3 regions of the Enterobacter sp. I4 genome follow, and region 1 is predicted to be linked to each of the others. Evidence: predicted binding sites of a transcription regulator. Region 1 holds the regulator's gene; each other region holds the start of a gene.
What was found. The regulator CRP, encoded in region 1, controls carbon source genes, mostly activating them, when cyclic AMP is high. The targets are predictions, from matches to a motif close to ATGTGANNNNNNTCACAT.
Positions count from the first base shown of each region.

Region 2: a site for CRP is predicted at 2,369-2,386, ahead of MOQ06_RS17195 (glutathione S-transferase). Genes of this name have one in related genera too.
Region 3: a site for CRP is predicted at 1,895-1,912, ahead of MOQ06_RS21125 (ABC-F family ATPase). Genes of this name have one in related genera too.

Region 1 is NZ_JALBUO010000002.1:800,477-803,758, forward strand. Features, by position in the region: gene MOQ06_RS16260 (phosphoribulokinase) at 1-726, shown strand, start outside; gene MOQ06_RS16265 (OsmC family protein) at 791-1,195, opposite strand; gene crp (cAMP-activated global transcriptional regulator CRP) at 1,506-2,138, shown strand; gene MOQ06_RS16275 (YccS/YhfK family putative transporter) at 2,196-3,282, shown strand, end outside.
Region 2 is NZ_JALBUO010000002.1:1,015,049-1,018,330, forward strand. Features, by position in the region: gene selB (selenocysteine-specific translation elongation factor) at 1-114, opposite strand, end outside; gene selA (L-seryl-tRNA(Sec) selenium transferase) at 111-1,496, opposite strand; gene MOQ06_RS17195 (glutathione S-transferase) at 1,600-2,208, opposite strand; gene MOQ06_RS17200 (PTS mannitol transporter subunit IICBA) at 2,645-3,282, shown strand, end outside.
Region 3 is NZ_JALBUO010000003.1:396,060-399,341, reverse strand. Features, by position in the region: gene MOQ06_RS21140 (PTS transporter subunit EIIC) at 1-100, shown strand, start outside; gene MOQ06_RS21135 (GntR family transcriptional regulator) at 116-832, shown strand; gene ldtB (L,D-transpeptidase) at 875-1,795, opposite strand; gene MOQ06_RS21125 (ABC-F family ATPase) at 2,018-3,282, shown strand, end outside.

The sequences.
Region 1 (3,282 bases):
CGCCCGGAGATGGACATGGCCATCCGCAAGGCGCGCGATCTGGGTAAACACATTAGCTACTTCGGACCGGAGGCCAATGACTTCGGCCTGCTGGAGCAAACCTTCCGTGAATACGGGCAGAGCGGTACCGGACAGTCCCGCAAGTATCTGCACACCTACGATGAAGCCGTGCCCTGGAATCAGGTGCCGGGCACGTTCACGCCCTGGCAGCCCCTCCCGGAACCGACTGACGTGCTGTTTTATGAAGGATTGCACGGCGGCGTGGTCACGCCACAGCACGACGTGGCGCGCCATGTGGATTTGCTGGTGGGCGTGGTGCCGATTGTTAACCTTGAATGGATCCAGAAGCTGACGCGTGACATCAGCGAGCGCGGGCACTCTCGCGAGGCGGTGATGGACTCGGTGGTACGTTCCATGGAGGATTACATCAACTTCCTGACGCCACAGTTTTCCCGAACCCATATTAACTTCCAGCGCGTCCCTACCGTAGACACCTCAAACCCGTTCGCCGCAAAAAGCATTCCCTCGCTGGACGAGAGCTTCGTGGTGATCCACTTCCGCAATCTGGAAGGCATCGACTACCCGTGGCTGCTGGCGATGCTGCAGGGTTCATTTATTTCGCATATGAATACGTTAGTGGTGCCGGGCGGAAAAATGGGGCTGGCGATGGAGCTGATCATGACGCCGCTGGTACAGCGGTTGATGGAAGGGAAGCAGATCGCATAATCATATCCCCTCTCCTGCGGGAGAGGGTTAGGGTGAGGGCATCAACACGCAGATGCCCCCTCAATCACGCCTCGATCACTTCATACGAATGCGTGATGTTCACCGCTTTCTCCAGCATTAACGCCACCGAGCAGTACTTCTCCGCGGAGAGATCCACCGCGCGGGACACCGCCGCGTCCTTCAGCGCTTTACCGGTGACCACAAAGTGCAGATTGATGTGCGTAAACAGGCGTGGCGCCTCTTCACGACGTTCTGACGTCAGCTTCACTTCACAATCGGTCACGTCATGGCGGCCTTTTTGCAGGATCGACACCACGTCGATAGCGCTGCATCCACCCGCGGCCATCAGCACCATTTCCATAGGGCTTGGGGCTTTATCGCCGGAGTTGCCATCCATCAAAATCTGATGCCCGGAAGCGGACTCGCCCAGGAACGTTAACCCTTCAACCCATTTCACGCGCGCTTGCATATTCACTCACTCCAACGTTGCATTTTTTATGACAGATTACGTGTACGTTACATTTCTCGCAACGGAAGGCGACCTGCGTCATGCTGAAGCGAGACACCAGGAGACACGCGGCGAAAGCTATGCTAAAACACTCTGGATGCTACAGTAATACATTGACGTTACACATGTATGCAGAGGACATCAAACTTTACTGGCTGCGAAACGTTACGACAGCCGACTTCCCAGGTATGGGTAAGAATTCGATTGCAACCCCAGAGTCCGGATGCATCTTATGACTCTGGTGACAGCTTATAACAGAGGATAACAGCGCATGGTGCTTGGCAAACCGCAAACAGACCCGACTCTCGAATGGTTCTTGTCTCATTGCCACATTCATAAGTACCCATCAAAGAGCACGCTGATTCACCAGGGTGAAAAAGCGGAAACGTTGTATTACATCGTTAAAGGCTCGGTGGCCGTGCTGATCAAAGATGAAGAAGGGAAAGAGATGATCCTTTCTTATCTGAACCAGGGCGATTTTATCGGTGAACTGGGCCTGTTTGAAGAAGGCCAGGAACGTAGCGCCTGGGTTCGTGCAAAAACAGCATGTGAAGTGGCTGAAATTTCTTACAAGAAATTCCGTCAGCTGATTCAGGTTAACCCTGACATCCTGATGCGTCTTTCTTCCCAGATGGCGCGCCGTCTGCAGGTGACCTCTGAGAAGGTAGGCAACCTGGCCTTCCTGGACGTGACCGGCCGTATCGCGCAGACCCTGCTGAACCTGGCGAAACAGCCAGACGCCATGACCCACCCTGACGGCATGCAAATTAAAATTACCCGTCAGGAAATTGGTCAGATCGTCGGTTGTTCCCGTGAAACAGTGGGCCGTATCCTGAAGATGCTGGAAGATCAGAACCTGATCTCTGCCCACGGTAAAACTATCGTGGTCTACGGAACCCGTTAATTCCGGCCAAACGGCGTGCCGCCGCAGGGTGGCACGCCGTTTTTGTCTCTACTCCTCATGTGGCGCAGGCTGATCTATCACCCGGAAGTTAACTACGCACTGCGACAAACGCTGGTGCTGTGTCTTCCCGTGGCCGTGGGCCTGATCCTCGGACACCTGCAGCAAGGCCTGCTGTTTTCCCTCGTTCCCGCCTGCTGCAACATTGCCGGTCTGGACACGCCGCATAAACGCTTTTTCAAACGCCTGATCGTCGGCGGCTGCCTGTTTGCCGGCTGTAGCCTTGCCGTCCAGCTCCTGCTGGCCCGGGACATTCCCCTGCCGCTGATCCTGACCGTGCTGGCGATGACACTCGGCGTGACCGCCGAAATCAGCTCGCTGCACGCCCGCCTCCTTCCCGCGTCGCTGATCGCCGCCATCTTCACCTTAAGCCTGGCGGGCAATATGCCGGTGTGGGAGCCGTTGCTGATCTACGCCCTCGGCACGCTATGGTACGGGCTGTTTAACTGGTTCTGGTTCTGGCTGTGGCGGGAACAGCCGATGCGCGAATCCCTCAGCCTGCTCTACCGTCAGCTGGCGGAGTATTGCGAAGCGAAATATACCCTGCTGACGCAGCACACCGATCCGGAAAAATCGCTGCCGCCGCTGCTGGAGCGCCAGCAAAAGGTGGTGGATCTGATAAGCCAGTGCTACCAGCAGCTGCACATGCTCGCCGCCAGCCAAAACCAGGAATACAAGCGGCTGCTGCGTATCTTCCAGGTCGGGCTGGATTTGCAGGAGCATATCTCCGTCAGCCTTCACCACCCGGAAGAGGTGCAAAAGCTGGTGGAGCGCAGCCACGCGGAGGCGGTGATCCGCTGGAACGCGCAGACCGTTGCGGCGCGCCTGCGGGTGCTGGCGGACGATATTCTCTATCACCGCTACCCGACGCGCTTTACCATGGACAAACAGCTCGGCGCGCTGGAGAAGATAGCGCGTCAGCACCCGGATAACCCGGTCGGCCAGTTTGCCGCCTGGCATTTCAGCCGTATCGCCCGGGTGCTGCGCACCCAGCGCCCGCTGTACGCCCGTGACCTGATGGCGGATAAGCAAAAGCGGCTCCCGCTGCTGCCTGCCCTGAAAAGCTATCTGTCGCTGAAGTCAGCCG
Region 2 (3,282 bases), 210 kb from region 1:
AATGGTCATGCCGCGCTTTTTCTCTTCCGGCAGACGGTCGGCATTTACGCCCGTAATCGCCTGCAGTAACGTGGTTTTGCCGTGGTCAACGTGACCGGCGGTGGCAATAATCATTTCAACATCATCTCCAGAAACCGCACTTCATCTTCAAGACAGCGTAAATCCAGCCACAGGCGGCCTTCACCGATACGGCCAATGACCGGCGTCGGTAAGGCGCGCCAGCGCGCCGACAGCGCCTCAAGCTGGCTTCCGCGCCCGTCGCGCGGGGTGAACGTCAGCGCTTCGCTCGGCAGCCGGTCCACGGGCAGCGAGCCGCTGCCAATTTGCGAAAGGCAGGGTTCACTCCGCACCTCAAACTCAGGGTAATGCGGGGCAACCTGCGGCAGCAGCCTTTGCGCCTGCGCGCGAATGGAAGCCGCATCACGGCTTAACAACCGCAGCGTGGGCAGGCGGTCAGCCAGTTTTTCCGGATGCAGATAGAGCCGCAGCGTCGCTTCCAGCGCGGCCAGCGTCATTTTATCGGCACGCAGGGCGCGCTTCAGCGGGTGCTGCTGTAGCTGCGCGATCAGCTCGCGCTTGCCGACAATAATTCCCGCCTGCGGCCCGCCCAGCAGCTTGTCGCCGGAGAAACTGACCAGGCTCACGCCGGCGGCGATCGCCTCCTGCACCATTGGCTCTTTCGGCAAACCGTACTGGCGCATATCCACCAGCGAACCGCTGCCCAGATCGGCTATGACCGGCACGCCGAGCTCGCGCCCGATGGCGGCCAGCCCGGCTTCTTCCACCGTTTTGGTAAACCCTTCGATGTGGTAATTACTGGTATGCACCTTCATCAGCAGCGCGGTGTTCTCATTTACCGCGGCGCGATAATCTTTTGCATGGGTGCGGTTGGTCGTGCCCACCTCATGCAGCGTGCATCCCGCCTGGCGCATCACATCCGGAATACGAAACGCCCCGCCAATTTCGACCAGCTCGCCGCGGGATACTACAACCTCTTTCCCGCTCGCGGTGGCCGCCAGCATCAGCAGCACCGCCGCCGCGTTGTTATTCACAATGCAGGCATCTTCCGCGCCAGTAATCTGGCAGAGAAGATCCGCCAGCGCGCGATCGCGATGCCCGCGCCCGGCGCCGTCCAGATCGTACTCCAGCGTCACCGGCGAGCGCATGGCCTGGGCCACTGCCTCAATGGCGTCTTCCGCCTGCTGTGCCCGGCCGAGATTGGTGTGCAGTACCGTGCCCGTCAGGTTAATAACGGGGCGCAAGGCGCTTTGGGCGTGCTCGCTCAGCCTGCGTTCGACCTCCTGCACCCACCCCGCGCACCAGCCGGGAAGCGCGTTTTCAGCCTGAATATGGCGACGCGCGTCGTCCTGAAGCTGGCGTAGCATGTCGACCGTCGCAGCGTGGCCGAACCGCGCCAGCACCGCGGCAATGTTCGGATCTCGAAGCAGACGATCGGTAGCGGGGATCTGGCTGTAGAGGGAATGATGAGTAGTCATGAATGCGCCTGGCGAGTAAATATCTTCCCCCCTCCCAACGGGAGAGGGAGTTAACATGTGGGGGGATTGTACCGCCTCCCGCCAGGAAGTGTTATAACCCGCGTCAAGCCTTTGGTGGTTCAGTACGGGCAAAACTTTCGCGCTGGAAGAGCGTCTCCGCGAGTTTGACCAGCAGGGGACGATCCACGCACCAGCCGGGGGAGACGCGGCGGAAATTGAGGTAGCCAATGGCGCAGGAGATGGCAATCGTCGCCAGATTCAGGCTATCGCTTTGAATTTTGCCGTCGCGGATCAGCTGTTCGCACATATCGAGGCTGCGGCTGATTTTTTCACGCTGGCGGAGCAGTTCGTTCTCTGACTGCTGTGCGGCGGGCCTTGCCTGCTCGCGCACGGAGGCTAGCGCCGCATCCATAATGCCATCCGCCAGGGCCTCGATTTGCTTCATCGCCAGCGCCGCTTTGGGATCCGCTGGCAGCATGGCTGGCGCAACGCCGAGCAGCTCGACGTACTCCGCAATAATTGGGGAGTCAAACCAGTAGTCGCCCTCGTCCGTTACCAGCGCCGGAACTTTCCCCAGCGGGTTGTACTGCGCAACGCCGTTCTCAGCGCTGTACGGCTGTTCATTCACAAATTCAAATTCGATCCCCTTCTCCAGCAGGAGAATCGAAATTTTACGCACGAAAGGACTGGTATAACTGCCGATGAGTTTCATTGCTTATCCTTAATGCCCACAAAGAGGTCAGTATGGATCAAGCCGGGCAAAAAGGCAGGCAGGCGTATCGCATTCCTGTCCTTAGGTGATACGGGAGAAATCTGCATAAAAATATTTTGTGAATTCAGTCACAACTCGAAAACAAAGCGCCAACCTGACAATGTGATAATCATCACAAAAAAGCGCCTGTTCTGGCGAAATTTCGTGCGATGTATTTTTTTTACACACCTGATATGTGATCCCGATCACTTCATTAATATCCTCACCCCCTACATTTACGTGACGACGATCACACAAAATTTCGCTGTCTGGACAGTTGAACGATTCAGTGCCAGATTTCACAACATCAGAACAGGGCCCGGCTACCTCTGCCGCCGCACATTAACGATAAACCTCGGGCCGCAAGCCTAAGCGTAAACATAAGAAGGGGTGTTTTATGTCATCCGATTTCAAGATCAAAGTTCAAAGCTTTGGTCGTTTCCTCAGCAACATGGTGATGCCAAATATCGGCGCGTTTATCGCGTGGGGTATTATCACCGCATTGTTTATTCCGACAGGGTGGTTGCCTAACGAAACGCTGGCGAAGCTTGTTGGCCCAATGATTACTTACCTGCTGCCGCTGCTCATCGGTTATACCGGTGGTCGTCTGGTAGGCGGTGACCGTGGCGGCGTAGTGGGTGCCATCACAACCATGGGTGTTATCGTCGGTGCGGATATGCCGATGTTCCTCGGCGCGATGATTGCCGGTCCTCTGGGCGGCTGGGCCATTAAGAAATTCGACGTCTGGGTTGATGGCAAAATCAAGTCCGGCTTCGAAATGCTGGTGAACAACTTCTCCGCGGGCATCATCGGGATGATCCTCGCGATTCTGGCATTCCTCGGCATTGGTCCGGCCGTTGAAGTGCTGTCTAAGCTGCTGGCGGCGGGCGTTAACTTCATGGTGGCGCACGACATGCTGCCGCTGGCGTCTATCTTTGTTGAACCGGCGAAAATCCTGTTCCTGAACAACGCCATCAACCACGGTATCTTCTCGCCGCTGGGTATTCAGCAGTCTCACGATCTCGGCAAGTCCAT
Region 3 (3,282 bases), on a different contig from region 1:
GGTGCAGTTGGCAATCATCGTATTTGGTGTATTCTTCTACCTGCCTTTCCTCAACGTTGCCGAGCGAGTGGCCCTGAAAAACAGCGGGACAGAAAACTAATCATAAGGAAGGACGATGGCGGCGAAGTACATCACCATAGCGCGGGAAATTAAGAAACGGATTATCAGCCAGCAGTACGCCGCCAATGAACCGCTGCCGGACCAGTTTGCGCTGGCGGCGGAGTTCAGCACCAGCCGGATGACCATTCAGCAGGCGATGCGCCAGCTGATCGTTGAAGGGCTGGTGTATACCCGCCAGGGGCAGGGCACGTTTATCCGCAAAAACTTCCTTCAGCTGTCGCAGTGGGATCTCTCCGGCAGCGACTACTTCGGCGCAACCAAAACCTGGGAGCATCTGGGCACGGTGAGCAGTCAGGTGGTGCACTTTGAGCTGCGCTTCCCGAACGAGAAAGAGCAGGCGTCGCTGATGATTAACCCGGATACGCCGGTATACGATTTTATCCGTCTGCGCTTGCTGAACGGCGAGCCGATGTCGCTTGATTCCACCGTGATGCCGCTCAGCCTGGTGCCCGGCCTGAATAAAACCCATCTTGAGGGTTCGGTGTTCCGGTATGTTCAGGAGACGCTGGGGCTGAAGATCATGGGGTCGTATCGCGTGGTGCGGGCGCTGAAGCCCAGCGCGCTGGATATGCAGCATCTTGTCTGCGAGCAAACCGATCCGGTGCTGGAGGTGGAGCAGGTGATCTATCTGGAAGATGGCACGCCGCTGGAGTACGCGCACTGTCACTATCGTTACGACCACGGCGGCATCGTTATCGTCAATAACGGATAAAAAAAAGCGGGCATCGAAGCCCGCTTTTTCGTTGTGTCGTTATCAGTTCAAACGCACAGGCATACCGGAACGGTTCTGAATCGCCTGGTCAACGACCGTCGTTTCTACATCCGCCTGAGAGGTAACGGACTGCACCGCGCTGGTCAGCTTAATCGGTACGATTTCGTTGTTGTTGATCTGCTCTTCGCTGGTGGACAGCGGGTTGTGCACTTCAATGTAACGGCTGCCGTCAGGCTCTGACGTCGCCTTCACCGGTTCGTTGATGAACTGCACGCGCGTGCCGACCGGCACGTTTTCGAACAGGAATTTGATGTCTTCGTTACGCAGACGCACGCAGCCGTGGCTTACGCGCAGGCCGATACCGAAGTTGGCGTTGGTCCCGTGAATCGCATACAGACGGCCAATGTACAGCGCGTACAGGCCCATCGGGTTATCCGGGCCGGCAGGCACAACTGCCGGGAGCGGCTCGCCCGCAGCGATGTACTCGGCGTGCATTTTGGCCGTTGGCGTCCAGGTTGGGCCCGCTTTCTTACGCTCAACTTTGGTGGTCCAGTTCAGCGGGGTATCTTTGCCCAGCTGGCCGATACCGATTGGCAGTACGATCACGGTGTTGGTGCCTTTCGGGTAGTAATACAGACGCATTTCGGCGCTGTTAATCACGATACCTTCGTGCACGGTGTCCGGCAGGATCAGCTGCTGTGGGATGTTGAGCACGGTTCCCGCTTTCGGCAGATACGGGTCAACGCCCGGGTTAGCTTCCATCATGTTAGACAGGCCGAGCTGGTACTGCGCCGCAAAGTACTCCAGCGGCTGCGTGTTGCCTTCCGGTACCGTCACCACCTGGTTTTCACCCACCAGACGGCTACCGTCCGTAGGCAGGGGATACGTCACCGCAGAAGCGGTCTTACAAAAACCTACTACGGCTAACGCCGCCGCAAAAAGCGTTGTTAATTTCATGTTCATGATATGCGAGGTATCTAAGCCATTCCGGCGATGAGTTGATAAGACTGAATCTGTAATGGGAGCGCATTATATGTGCATTCCCGCTAACAGTGAATTCAGATGTGTACGAAATCACATTTTTTTCGAATTTGTTAAAGTTTAGTGGATTGCCGCAACACGGGATCTCAATTCGGAATTGTGGCATAATGCCGCGTTTATCACACTTTTCGCAGGAATCTCTCCGTGTTAGTTACCAGCAACGTCACTATGCAGTTTGGCAGTAAGCCGCTGTTCGAAAATATTTCCGTCAAATTTGGCGGCGGCAACCGTTACGGCCTGATTGGTGCCAACGGTAGCGGAAAATCCACCTTTATGAAGATCCTCGGCGGCGATTTAGAGCCGACGCTGGGCAACGTGTCGCTCGATCCGAACGAGCGCATCGGTAAGCTGCGTCAGGATCAGTTCGCCTTCGAAGAGTTCACCGTGCTCGACACCGTGATCATGGGGCACGCGGAGCTGTGGGAAGTGAAGCAGGAGCGCGATCGTATCTACGGTCTCGCTGAAATGAGCGAAGAAGACGGCTATAAAGTGGCCGATCTGGAGACCCAGTACGGCGAGATGGACGGCTACTCCGCGGAAGCGCGTGCGGGCGAACTGCTGCTGGGCGTGGGCATTCCGGTCGAACAGCATTACGGCCCGATGAGCGAAGTCGCGCCAGGCTGGAAGCTGCGCGTGCTGCTGGCCCAGGCGCTGTTCTCTAACCCGGACATCCTGCTGCTTGACGAACCAACGAACAACCTGGACATCGACACCATCCGCTGGCTGGAGCAGACGCTGAACGATCGCGACAGCACCATGATCATCATCTCGCACGACCGTCACTTCCTGAACATGGTTTGTACCCACATGGCGGATCTGGACTACGGCGAACTGCGCGTTTACCCGGGCAACTACGACGAATACATGACGGCGGCAACCCAGGCGCGTGAACGTCTGCTGGCCGACAACGCCAAGAAGAAAGCGCAGATTGCCGACCTGCAATCCTTCGTCAGCCGCTTTAGCGCCAACGCCTCTAAATCGCGTCAGGCCACCTCGCGCGCCCGTCAGATCGACAAAATCAAGCTGGAAGAAGTTAAAGCCTCCAGCCGTCAAAACCCGTTCATCCGCTTCGAGCAGGACAAGAAACTGTTCCGTAACGCGCTGGAAGTGGAAGCCCTTACCAAAGGCTTCGATGAGGGTCCGCTGTTTAAAAACTTCAACCTGCTGCTGGAAGTGGGCGAGAAGATTGCCATTCTGGGCGCCAACGGCGTGGGTAAATCCACCATGCTGAAAACCCTGGTCGGCGAACTGCAGCCGGACAACGGTACCGTGAAGTGGTCTGAAAACGCGCAGATTGGTTACTACGCGCAGGACCATGAATACGAATTCGAAAACGATCTCACCGTCTTCGACTGGATGAGCCAGTGGAAGCAGGAAGGCGACGACGAGCAGGCGGTGCGCAGTATTCT